Regions from separate parts of the Mesorhizobium sp. WSM4842 genome, predicted to be linked through region 3. Evidence: predicted binding sites of a transcription regulator. Region 3 holds the regulator's gene; each other region holds the start of a gene.
What was found. The regulator LexA, encoded in region 3, represses DNA repair genes until DNA is damaged. The targets are predictions, from matches to a motif close to TGTTCNNNNTGTGTTCNG.
Positions count from the first base shown of each region.

Region 1 (4,279 bases), 220 kb from region 3:
GTTCATTGCCACGCGTGACATCCTGTTCGGAAGCGGCGACGTGATCGTGCTGCACACCGACGGTGTGACCGAGGCGGAAAACCACGAAAGAAAGTTGTTCGGGTTCGAGCGCCTCAGCCAGAGCGTACAAAGACGTCACGGCAGCAGCGCCGAGGACATCAAGACTGGGATCATCGACGATCTGATGGCCCATATCGGGATCCAGAAGATCCACGATGACATCACCCTCGTGATCATAAGGCACACATAGCAATGACAACGCTGTTCGGTACCCCTGATATTGCGATCGGGATGAAGGAGAGCGTCAGTCGCGTGCGGCTGTTCGACGGACCTCTCGACTTGAGTTGGCGTCATTGTGCCACCACCTCGGACTTCATCGCCGATCTTTTCGCGTTGCGCTTCCGGTCGTCCCGCAATGACTACATGGAAGTGCGGCACAGCATCGGATATCTGGTCAACGAACTCATCGAAAATGCCGTCAAGTTTCGCGCACCGGGTGAGATCGTGATCGAGGCGTCGATGGATTCGGAGTGCTTCAAGCTCAAAGTGTCGAATGAAGTCGATGGTGAAGATGCGTCTGAGTTCCAAAGTCTCCTGGCGGACATCACGGTTGGCGACCCCATGGACCTGCTGATACAGCGAATTGAAGCCAATGCCGCCAACGCCGGCGTAGGAGGCTCCGGACTTGGATTGCTGACGTTGATGAGCGACTACGGCGCACGCCTGGCTTGGATATTCAGCGCCGCAGACGAAAGCGATCGGATTTGCGTGGAGACATATGCCTCCATTCCGATCTCGCAAATTCACAACTAAATAAAACGAAGCCAGGCTATGGAAATCAAGACAGACGATTACCGCGTGTGGACTGAAGGAAGCGAAATTTTCTTCGACGGTGCAATGCGGCTTGCCAGTTCCGACGACGGTGCGCCTATCACGGCGTTGGCGACCCGTGTTCTTGCCTCGAATCCCGCTTCCATTACGCTCAATCTGAAGGACCTTCACTTTCTCAACTCTTCCGGCATCAACCTGCTGGCGAAATTTACCATTGAGGTGCGCAAGCATCCCGATGTTCGACTCGTCGTGCGTGGAACGCCCGACATACCCTGGCAGTCGAAATCATTGCCGAATCTGAAGAAGCTGCATCCCGCTGTGGTGCTTTTGATGGACTGACCAAGGTAGTCCGCAATCGGAGCAATTCCAGGAAAAGTGCGAACGGTTTTCCGTCCGGAATTGCAGTCAAAAAATAAAGAGATAGAGCGGTTCTGCGGTTCCGTGAAATGACGAACCGCTCTAGCCAAGGGCTGCGTAGGCTGGCGGCAATCCCGGACAGCAATAAGCCGGTCGGGAACGGTGCAAGAGCGCCGCGCCGAGCAAGATATGTACGCCAGGATAAGTATTAGGATGCAAAGCTAACGACAGATCGGCCTCGTGCGTAGATGCTTGCAATGGCTTGGCGGGGGCTCGGCACAGGTGGCAGGCATCCTGTTGGGGTGATGTCGTGCTGCCTGTGCCGATTAGCCGCCGCTGCGCGGTCAAAGGTGGCGTCATTGAGTAAGCGTGCCAAGGTCGATGGCGGCCGGCTGGAGTTTCTTCCGCCGCAGATCCCGACTCGGGTCGAGCGGCCGCCTGAAGATGAGGGCTGGGTCCACGAGGCCAATCTCGACGGCTATCGAACCCAGATCATCATCGATAATGGCGGCGTGCGTCTTTACAGCAAAAACGGCCGTGACTGGACCACGAAATACTGGTCCATCGCACTAGCCGTCGATCTGCGATGCCGGACTGCCATTCTCGACGGCGAGGTCATTGTTCCCGGCGAGCAGGGCGCTTCCGATTGCCCTGCGCTGGAAGCCGCGATCTGGAACGAGCCGAGCCGGCTGGTGTTCGTCACTTTCGATATCCTCCATCTCGACGGCCGTGATCTAGGCTCCTTGCCGCTGCTGCAGCGCAAGCAGGCGCTATGGCAACTGGTTGAGCCTGGCCTCGGCAAGATCCAATACAGTGAGCACTTCGAGGGCAGTGCGCTGGCGCTCTTCCGCACCGTCGAGAAGATCGGGCTCAATGGAATTATCTCGAAGCGCGCCGACAGCCGCTACAGGAGCGGACTGTCGAACACATGGCTGAAGGCCAAATAATTCGAAGAAGCCGACTCCCGAGTTGAGCCAAGTACGGCTCCAATGGCCCTGATCGCTGCTCAAGGGGCGTCCTCACCGATTTGAGGATCGTGCAAGATTACAACCATAGGTATCCACGCTATGAAATAGCCAAGAAGAGATTCGCTCCGCTTGCGCGTAACCGGCCTGGGCGGGCGGACGCGACACAATCTGGCGGAACAAATCATGATCATTCTCATTGTGATGATCATCAAGGGAGATTGATCATGGGCGACCGGCACAACCCAAAAATCGAGGCACCGGCAACTGTCAAAAAGGACCCGGAAGATTGGATCAGCGGAGATGACCCCATGACCCCCGCACAAGCCTCCTATTTGAAAACTTTGGCCGAACAGGCCGACGACCCTGACGCCTATGCTGACGGCCTCAGCAAGGCGGAAGCCTCTAAACGCATTGATGCACTCCGGGAGAAGTTAGGCCTGTAGTGCCCGCTGTGGCTCCTGGTCTCCAGTGACGGGGGCCGTTCCTGGGGCCGTTCCATCGAACCAGGCAGCGGCTCTGTCCAGTTTTGTTACCGTGGTCTGGAGGCTTGCGGTGCTCTGCATTACGAATTGGGTGACTGCGGCCAAAACTTGGTCAAAGAGGTGCTAATCAACGCCGGGCATGAGCTGCATTGCGTTCTGCAACCGCTCGCTGGATAGTCCTGGCGATGTTGCAGACCTTAATGACTCATTGGCCCCAGATCCTCGCGATCATTCCGCTGGTGATGGCGGCCATCGGCATTGTCCACGCCATAATGACGAAGGAAGACGTCCGCGCCGCCACAGGTTGGGTTGGCGTGATGTTCCTGTCGCCATTCCTTGGCGCGATCATCTACGCCGTTGCCGGCATAAACCGCATCCGTCGTGCAACGATCAGCGCCATGCGGCCCCTTTCCAGCGAGGCGGCTTCCGCAAAACATGAGCGCAACATTGCCGCCGAGGAATTGATTGCCGAGCGGTACGGCCAACGCTTCACCGGCCTGAAGACATTGGGCGACAGGGTGGCCCGGCGTGCCCTGACCTCGGCAAACGCGATTGCGATATTGGAGACAGGTGACGAGGCCTATGCCGCAATGTGCCGAGCGATTGATGGCGCTCAACGCGCTATCCTTCTCGAGACCTACATCTTCGACAATGACGATGTCGGGCGGCTTTTCGTGGAATCTCTCGCCGGAGCCGTCCAGCGGGGTGTCAGCGTTCGCGTGCTGATCGATGCCGTCGGGGCGCGTTACTCCGTCCCCAGCATTCTTGGGCGTCTGCGAGAGGCAGGAATCACAGCAGACCTCTTCAACGGCAACATTGTCATGGGCCTGCGTCTTCCCTACGCCAACCTCAGAACACACCGGAAGATCCTGGTCGTCGATGGCACGATTGCGTTCACCGGAGGGATGAACATCCGAAAGGGATTCTCAGCCGAGTTCGCCGGCTCCTCCAGCGCGAGGGACACGCATTTTCAGGTCACCGGGCCGGTCGTAGCCGACCTTTTTTCGGTTGCCGCCGAAGATTGGCGCTTCGTGAGCGGCGAGCTCCTGAAAGGCGACACCTGGCAAGTGGCCACGCTTCCCGCAGCTCCCGGTCATCCGATGCTGGCGCGGGCGGTTGCATCCGGGCCGGATGCCAGCATCGAAACGAACCACAACTTGCTGATCGGGGCATTTTCCGTCGCCCGCAAATCGATCCGCATCATGTCGCCCTATTTCCTGCCGGATCGGGAACTGATCAGCGCGCTGACGACCGCGGCCAGGCGAGGCGTCGAGATCGACATCGTGGTACCGGCGGTGAACAATCTCTTCCTCGTCGACCGGGCGATGACGGCGCAATTCGATCAGGTCCTGAAGCACTATTGCCGCGTATGGCGCACGGAGGGCTCGTTCGATCATTCGAAGCTGCTGTCGGTCGATGGAGTTTGGGCTTATATAGGATCCTCCAATCTTGATGCCCGGTCCCTGCGGCTGAATTTTGAGATTGATATAGAGGTTCTTGATGCAGGCTTTGCCGCGGAGATTGAAGCGCGGATCGGATCGGCAATCGCCTCCGCCGCGTCTGTAACGATCGAAACCTTGAGAGCCCGGCCATTTATCGTCCGCCTGTTTGACCGAGTGTTGTGGCTGGGATCGCCCTACC
Region 1 covers NZ_CM148372.1:4,598,874-4,603,152, forward strand. Annotated here, with positions in the region: gene AC0NIE_RS22220 (SpoIIE family protein phosphatase) at 1-250, shown strand, start outside; gene AC0NIE_RS22225 (slr1658 superfamily regulator) at 253-813, shown strand; gene AC0NIE_RS22230 (slr1659 superfamily regulator) at 832-1,170, shown strand; gene AC0NIE_RS22235 (ATP-dependent DNA ligase) at 1,548-2,135, shown strand; gene AC0NIE_RS22240 (DUF3072 domain-containing protein) at 2,381-2,599, shown strand; gene AC0NIE_RS22245 (phospholipase D-like domain-containing protein) at 2,824-4,279, shown strand, end outside.
Region 1: a site for LexA is predicted at 2,329-2,346, ahead of AC0NIE_RS22240 (DUF3072 domain-containing protein). Genes of this name have one in related genera too.

Region 2 (4,279 bases), 3.5 Mb from region 3:
ATCCGCGATCCCGGAACCTTCGAGATCGGCGATCTGGTGGCGTGGCAGCACGAGGTGCGCGACCTGCCGTCGGAGACATTGCTGTTCCTGCTGCCCAGCCGCTATTGCGAGAGCGACGTGCTGGCGAGCGAGGCGTGGCGGCTGTTCGGCCACACACCGCTCGGCATTCCACGCGTGCAGGCGGTCTGCGATTTCGTCCACAACCACATTATCTTCAATTACGGCAATGCGCGGCCGACGCGCACCGCGGCAGAGGCCTATCGTGAGCAAAGCGGCGTCTGTCGCGACTTCGCCCATCTCGCCGTCGCCTTCTGTCGCGCCTTGAACATCCCGACGCGCTACTGCACCGGCTACATCAGCGACATCGGCCTGCCGAAACCGTGGTCGGACATGGATTTCGCCGCCTGGATGGAGGTCTATCTCGGCGGCCGCTGGCATGCCTTCGATCCGCGCAACAATGCGCCGCGCATCGGCCGTATCCTGATCGCCTCCGGCCGCGACGCAGCCGATGTGCCGCTGACCCATATTTTCGGGCCGGGCACGCTGGCCGGCTTCAAGGTCTGGACGGAAGAGGTCATCGAACAGGCGTCGGCGCAGCAGTCTTGAACCGCCGGATGCTTCGCGCGTTGTGAATGCCTGTGGAACTGCGGCGGCTGCGCCGTTAAGCTCGAACGCGTCGAGGCGCAGCCGAAGGGAGGAGCGAAGATGAAAATCGACGGCGGGTGCCATTGCGGCGCTATCACCTACGAAGCGGAGGTCGATCCGGAAAAGACCAGTATTTGCCACTGCATCGATTGTCAGCAGCTGACCGGCACGGCCTTCCGCGTGACCGTGCCGGCGCCGGAGGACCACTACCGGATCACCAAGGGCACGCCGAAGATCTACATCAAGATCGCATCGAGCGGCGCCAGGCGCGCCCAGGCCTTTTGCGGCGAGTGCGGTTCGCACCTCTATGCCACGTCGGTCGGCGACGGGCCGAAAGTCTACGGCATCAGAGTCGGCACGGCGCGGCAGCGCGAACAACTGATCCCGAGAAAACAGATATGGCACCGCTCGGCGCTGCACTGGCTGCCCGAGTTCGAAGGCATGACGACCGTCGAGGAGCAATAGCCTCTCAGTCGTCGCCTTCGACGACCCTTAGTCTCAGCTGACCGGTCTTGGAGTCGGCGACGCGCGCACCCGCTTCGGCCTTCGCGCTGGCCCCCGATCCGGCGTCGCCCTCCGTCGGCTGCGCGCCGAACTCCAGCGCCTCGATCTTCTGGCCGCGCTTGGTCACCTTCGACGTCGAGACGAGGATATCGTCGATATCCTTGGCCGACTGGCCGAAATGGCTCTGCAGCTTGCGCACCCGCTCGTCGAGGCGCGAGACATCCTCCATCAGCCGGATGACTTCGCCCTGGATCAGATGCGCCTGCTCGCGCATGCGGGCGTCCTTGAGGATCGCCTGGATGACCTGGATCGACAGCATCAGCAGCGACGGCGAGATGATGACGATTCGGGCACGGTGCGCCTTGTGGACAATCCCCTCGAAATTCTCGTGGATCTCCGCGAACACCGATTCCGACGGCACGAACATGAAGGCGGTGTCCTGCGTCTCGCCCTGGATCAGGTATTTTTCTGAAATATCGCGGACGTGCACCTCGATGTCGCGCCGAAACGCTTGGGCTGCGACCTTCTGCAAATCGACGCCTTCGGCGGCACGGATGGCGTTCCAGGCTTCCAGCGGAAACTTGGCGTCGATGGCAAGTGCGGGCGCGCCATTCGGCATCTTCACCAGGCAGTCGGGCCGGCTGCCGTTCGACAAGGTCGCCTGGAATTCGTAGGCACCGTGCGGCAGGCCGTCGGCGACGATAGCCTCCATGCGAGACTGGCCGAAAGCGCCGCGCGTCTGCTTGTTGGAGAGGATCGCCTGAAGCTGAACGACCTGGCCGGCGAGCGACTGGATGTTGCCCTGCGCCGTATCGATGACCGCCAGCCGCTCCTGCAGTCTGGCGAGGCTCTCATGCGTCGATTTCGTCTGCTCGGTCATGGTCTGGCCGAGACGGCCGGTCATCGCGTCGAGGCGTTGACCGATCGATTGTGTGAGTTCGGCCTGCCGCGCCCCGAACACTTCGGCGATGGCGCCGATGCGGCCCTGCATCTCGGCCTGGCTTTGCAAAATGCCGGCCATCCGCGCCTCCGCGTCACGGGCGTGGTCGGCGGCTTCGGCGGCAGCCACCGCACGCGCCTTGGCCGAGCGCCAGAGCGCGACGGCGAGCGCCACGAACAGGCCCAGAAACAGGATCGCGCCGAATGCCAGTGCGTGACCGAGCGTGATCGTGGTGGCGCCGAGCCGGGCGATTGGTTCGGACAGGATGGTGGTCAGGTCATTCATATGGGGCAGCATAGATGATTCGGTCTGACGGCACAGATCAAAACGTGAACGGCGCTGCAAATGCCCCGGTTGACGCTTTTCGTGCGAGGTCTTAGGTGAGACGCCATGTCGATCAAGCCGCTCATCATCCTTCCCGATCCCGTCCTGCGCCAGGTTTCGAAACCGGTCGAGCGCGTCGACGCCGCTTTGCGCAAACTGGCCGACGATATGCTGGACACCATGTATGATGCGCCGGGCATCGGTCTGGCGGCGATCCAGGTCGGCGAGCCGCTGCGCATGCTGGTGATCGACCTCGCCAAGGAAGACGAGCCGCCGGCGCCGCATGTCTTCATCAATCCCGAGATCCTCGAGAGCGCCGATCAGCGCTCGGTCTACGAGGAGGGTTGCCTGTCGATCCCGGATTACTATGCCGAGGTCGAGCGCCCTGCCGCCGTACGGGTGAAATATCTCGATCGCGATGGCAAGCTACAGGAGATCGGGGCCGAAGGGTTGATGGCGACTTGCCTGCAGCACGAAATCGACCATCTCAACGGTGTTCTGTTCATCGATCACATCTCGAAATTGAAGCGCGACATGGTGGTGAAGAAATTCAAGAAGCTTGCGAGGGAGAAGACGCCGGGCAGCAAGGCGCCGGGTAAGTTGGTGGGATAGGGCTCAAAAATGCCCCTGCGCGTCATCTTCATGGGTACGCCCGAATTCTCCGTGCCGACGCTGCGGGCGATCGCCGAAGCCGGGCATGAGATAGAAGCCGTCTATACCCAGCCACCGCGCGCCGCCGGTCGGCGCGGCCTGGAACTGACGCCGTCGCCGGTGCTGCGCGAGGCGGAGCGGCTGGGCGTCGAGGTGCGAACGCCGGTGTCGCTGAAAAGCGAGGCCGAGCAGCAGGCGTTCCGCGCCCTGCGGGCCGATGTCGCCGTGGTCGTCGCCTATGGATTGCTGTTGCCTAAACCAATTCTCGAGGCGCCGCGGCTCGGCTGCCTCAATGGTCACGCGTCGCTGTTGCCACGCTGGCGCGGCGCCGCCCCTATCCAGCGCGCCATCATGGCCGGCGATACTGAGACAGGCATGATGGTGATGCGGATGGAGGAGGGCTTGGACACCGGCCCGGTGGCGATGGTCGAAAAATGCGCCATCGGCCCCGACATGACGGCCGGCGAACTGCACGAGCGGTTGATGCACATTAGTGCCGCGCTGATGGCGAAAGCGCTGGCACGAATGGAACGGGATGCCCTGACATTCACCGCACAGGCGACGGAGGGGGTGACCTACGCCAAAAAGATCGATAAAGCGGAGACGCGCGTGGACTGGACGCGGCCTGCTGGCGAAGTCCACGATCATATTCGCGGCCTGTCGCCCTTTCCCGGCGCATGGTGCGAGACCGAAATTGGCGGCCGCTTGGAGCGGCTGAAACTGCTTCGCTCGACGCTTTCGGATGGCGCCGGCGAGCCGGGAGGAATTCTCGACGACCGGCTGACGGTCGCCTGCGGGTCAGGCGCGATCAGGCTGGTCGAAGTTCAACGTGCGGGCGGAAGGCCCATTGCCGCGCAGGAATTTCTGCGCGGGGCCAAGCTCGAAGAAGGAATGAAATTCTCATGAGCATGATGTCGATACGCGCGGCAACGCCGCGGGACCGCGAGGCGATCCGCCTCGTCGAGGAACACGCCTTCGGCCAGCAGGCGGAGGCCGGACTGGTCGACGCGCTGGTCAGCGGCGGCGATGCCATCGTCGAACTGGTGGCGGAAGAAGATGGACAGGTGGTCGGCCATATCCTGTTTTCGAGGCTTTTCGTGCAGAACGGCGGCAAGAGCTTTCCGGCGGTGGCGCTGGCGCCTCTGGCGGTCGAGCCGTCATTCCATGGCACTGGCATCGGCGGTGCGCTGGTCCGCGAGGCGCATATCCGGCTGA
Region 2 covers NZ_CM148372.1:704,210-708,488, reverse strand. Annotated here, with positions in the region: gene AC0NIE_RS03295 (transglutaminase-like domain-containing protein) at 1-606, shown strand, start outside; gene AC0NIE_RS03290 (GFA family protein) at 706-1,110, shown strand; gene AC0NIE_RS03285 (DNA recombination protein RmuC) at 1,115-2,374, opposite strand; gene def (peptide deformylase) at 2,480-3,025, shown strand; gene fmt (methionyl-tRNA formyltransferase) at 3,035-3,970, shown strand; gene AC0NIE_RS03270 (GNAT family N-acetyltransferase) at 3,967-4,279, shown strand, end outside.
Region 2: a site for LexA is predicted at 2,408-2,425, ahead of AC0NIE_RS03285 (DNA recombination protein RmuC). Genes of this name have one in related genera too.

Region 3 (4,279 bases):
CTTTTGACGGGCAATGCGCCCGCCATTGCATCGGCCCGAAAATCGGAATCGATTTTCGGAGAGCACGATGCATAGATTCAAAGTGTTAGAGCGTGCTTTGCGCGTCCAGACGGACGCACGTCGCGCTAAGGTGACCTGACGATGACGGCCGCCCTCACCCATCTTGGCGCGAAAGGCGAAGCCAATATGGTCGATGTCGGCGACAAGGCGGAGACGACGCGCACGGCAATCGCCGAAGGTCTTGTCTCGATGCGGCCCGAAACGCTGAAGATGATTCTCGACGGCGATGCCAAGAAGGGCGACGTGCTGGGCACGGCGCGCATCGCCGGCATCATGGCGGCCAAGAGGACGCATGAGCTGATCCCGCTCTGCCATCCGCTGCTGTTGACCAAGGTATCCATTGACATCGAACCGGACGCGACGCTGCCAGGCCTGAAGGTCACGGCGCTGGCCCGCGTCACCGGTAAGACCGGCGTCGAGATGGAAGCGCTGACCGCCGTCTCGGTCGCCTGCCTGACCATCTATGACATGGCCAAGGCGGTCGACCGCGCCATGGTGATCTCGGGCATCAGGCTGGCGGAAAAGACCGGCGGCAAATCCGGCGACTACAAGGCGGATGCCAAGGGGGCAGGCTAATAATGGCACTGCTTCCGGTCGCCGAGGCGCTCGAGCGCCTGCTTGAGGATGCTGCGCCCTTGCAGGCTGAAAGCGTCGCCCTGATGGACGCCGCCGACCGCGTGCTGGCGGAGCCGCTCCTGGCGCTCCGCACCCAGCCGCCGTTCAACGCGTCCGCCATGGACGGCTATGCCGTGCGGGCCGAGGATGTCGCATCCGTGCCCGCAAGACTTTCGGTGATCGGCATGGCGCCGGCCGGACGCGGCTTTGCCGGAACAGTCGGCCCGGCGCAGGCCGTGCGCATCTTCACCGGCGCGCCGCTTCCTGCAGGCGCGGACACCATCGTCATCCAGGAGAATGTCCGCGACCTCGGCGGCGGCAGCATCGAAGTGACCGCGTCGACGGTTGAAGGCCGCAACATCCGCCGCCTCGGGCTCGATTTCTCGAAGGGCGACGTCCTGCTGGAGAAAGGCCGCCCGCTTGATCCGGCGGCATTGTCGCTGGCGGCGTCGGCCAACCACCCGCAGGTCAGCGTGGTGAAACGGCCGTTGGTCGCCATCATCGCCACCGGCGACGAATTGCTGCCGCCGGGCAGCGACCTTGGCCCCGACCAGATCATCTCGTCCAATGCCTATGGCGTCGCCGCCGCGGCCCGCTCGGTCGGCGCCAGCGCGCTCGATCTCGGCATCGCCCCCGACCGCAAGGAGGCGATCGCCACGCTGGTGAAACAAGCGGTCGACGCAGGCGCCGACGTCATCGTCACGCTGGGCGGCGCCTCGGTCGGCGACCATGACCTGGTTCATGACGTGCTGACCGGTGAAGGCATGACGCTCGATTTCTGGAAAATCGCCATGCGGCCCGGCAAGCCGCTGATGTTCGGGCGGCTGGGTGACATCCGCTGCATCGGCCTGCCTGGCAATCCGGTGGCGAGCCTGGTCTGCACGCAGCTCTTTCTGACGCCGCTGCTTGCGCGGCTCGGCGGCCGCGCCTTCCGGCAGGACATGCGTCAGGCGCGGCTCGGCGCCGCCATGCCGGCCAACGATCTCAGGCAGGACTATGTACGCGCCGTGGTTAGCGAAGAAGCCGGCACGCTGCTGGCGACCCCGTTCGGCATCCAGGATTCCTCGATGCTCAAAATGCTGGCCGACGCCAACGGGCTGATCGTGCGCGAGCCGTTCGCTCCCCCAGCCGCGACGGGCGCCGCGTGCAGCGTGCTGATGCTACGCTGAACAAAACGTCAACACATTCATTAAATTTTAAACGGTTGCGGAACACAACTGGAACAGATAGTGTTTGTTCTGGGTTTGTTTTTCTGATTCTGTTGGGGTCGCGATGCTGACACGCAAACAACATGAACTGCTGATGTTCATCCACGAGCGGCTGAAGGAAAGCGGCATTCCGCCCTCGTTCGACGAGATGAAGGAAGCGCTCGACCTCGCCTCGAAGTCGGGGATCCATCGGCTGATCACTGCACTGGAGGAGCGCGGTTTCATTCGCCGCCTGCCCAACCGCGCCCGCGCGCTGGAGGTGCTGCGCCTGCCCGATTCGATCGCGCCCGGCCTCAATGCGGCGCGCAAATTCTCGCCAAGCGTCATTCAGGGCAGCCTTGGGCAGGGCAGCCTCGGACGACAGATCAAGCCGGCGCCTTCGCGCATGCCCGCAGCCGGCAATGACGACGACGTCGTTGCCACCATCTCCATACCGGTGATGGGCCGCATCGCTGCCGGTGTGCCGATCGACGCCATCCAGCACCAGACGCATTCGATTTCGGTACCACCGGACATGATCACCGGCGGCACGCACTACGCGCTGGAGGTCAAGGGTGACTCGATGATCGAGGCCGGCATTTTCGACGGCGACACGGTCATCATCCGCAACGCCGACACCGCCCAGCCTGGCGAGATCATCGTCGCCTTGGTCGACGACGAGGAAGCGACGCTGAAGCGGTTCCGCCGCAAAGGTGCCTCGATCGCACTGGAAGCCGCCAATCCGGCCTATGAGACGCGCATCTTCGGGCCGGACAGGGTCAAGGTGCAAGGCAAGCTCGTCGGACTGATCCGGCGTTACTGAACGGCAGGCTTTTTGGGTTTCTCGGCCCTGCGGTATGGCGGCAGGCCCCTCGCCTCGCGCGAAAATCTCCGCTGCTCATGCCAAGGCCTATAGGGCTGTCTGACGGCAAAACGGATTTCTGCGCGCGTCGTCGCAGATAGCGGATCGAAAAAGACGGCGGCACTGCCCATGCGAGCGAGCTGCCGTTTGGTGACGACGAGAACCAGCGGATTGCGGCAGGGATTATAATAGGCTGTGGCATCATCGATGACGATCAAATCCGCAAAGGCACAGGCTGGCCGTGCGGTTTTGCGGTCGTCGGCGAGCGCGATGATCGCGCCGGACTGGTGCCGGGCGAGGCACAGGCCGGCAGTGCAGTAGAAGGGCGCTCCCGGCGGCAGGTCGGCCGGGTCGACGATGTCGAACCGCACGTCTCCTTTTTCGAATGTCTCCGGCTCGACAATGGTCGCTGAAACCAGCGCATGTTTCCAGTTGTCGGTGGTGAATTCGTTCGAGCGCACCCGGTTGACGGCAAGTTCGCCGCCGCCGATCGGCAGCGCCACCAGATGCGCATCTTCCGAAATCAGCACGTCGGGGGTGCGCGTCTCGGAAATCGTCAGCAGGCCGGCGAGCGCAAAGGGAAGTGCCGCAAGCCGCAACCATGTCGTTGCCATCGTGGCGATGACCAGGGCGGCCGTCACCAGCAGAACCGACTGCAACGAGATCAGCCCGACGGCATCGACCGGCGACCGCTCGGAGATCCATCCCGATATTGCAATCATGGCCGTCAGCCCCTTGCCCATCATGTATAGGAAAGGGCCGTCGAAGCCGAACGGCATTGCCAAGGCGCTGACGACGGCCAGGAACATCACGACCGTGACGATCGGCATGACGGCCAGATTGGCGAACAGGCTGAGCGGCGAGACGCGCTGGAAGTGCCAGATGGCGAAGAGTGCGGTGGCGCTGCCGGCAATGATGGAGGTCATTGCGATGGTACCTGTCCCAGCGGCAAGTTTTCGCGTGACGAAAGCGATCGTTGACCGTCGCTGTGGCGGCGCGGTGGCCTTGTCGGCACGATAGTCGGACCAGCCGGCATAGGCGCCCACGAGAGCAGCGGTCGCGGCGAAGGACATCTGGAAGCTTGGGCCGACCACCTCGTGCGGCGACACGACGATGACGGCGATGGCCGAAATCGCCAGATTGCGCATGGTGAGTGCCGCCCGGTCGAACAGCACGGCGACAAGCATTACCGCCAGCATGATAAAGCTGCGTTCAGCCGCGACCACGATACCGGAAAAAATCAGATAGGCAGCGATGGAAACGAGTGCGGCAGCAGCCGCATATTTTTTGACCGGCCGGCGCGACGAAAAATCGGGAACCAGCGCAAAGGCGCCGCGCAGCAATCCCATGATGGTGCCGGCGACAAGCGCCATGTGCAGGCCGGAAATCGAGATGATGTGGTAGATGCCGGTGCGCCGCATCGATTCGTTTATCTCTTCGGGAATGCCGGCACGCACGCCGACGATCAGCGCGGCGGCAATCTCCCCCTCGGCGCCACCGATGCTGTCCCTGATATGGTCGGCGATGGTTTCACGCGCCTTTTCGATCGAGGAAG
Region 3 covers NZ_CM148372.1:4,380,321-4,384,599, reverse strand. Annotated here, with positions in the region: gene trpC (indole-3-glycerol phosphate synthase TrpC) at 1-75, shown strand, start outside; gene moaC (cyclic pyranopterin monophosphate synthase MoaC) at 142-636, shown strand; gene AC0NIE_RS21210 (molybdopterin molybdotransferase MoeA) at 639-1,844, shown strand; gene lexA (transcriptional repressor LexA) at 1,948-2,685, shown strand; gene AC0NIE_RS21200 (ComEC/Rec2 family competence protein) at 2,679-4,279, opposite strand, start outside.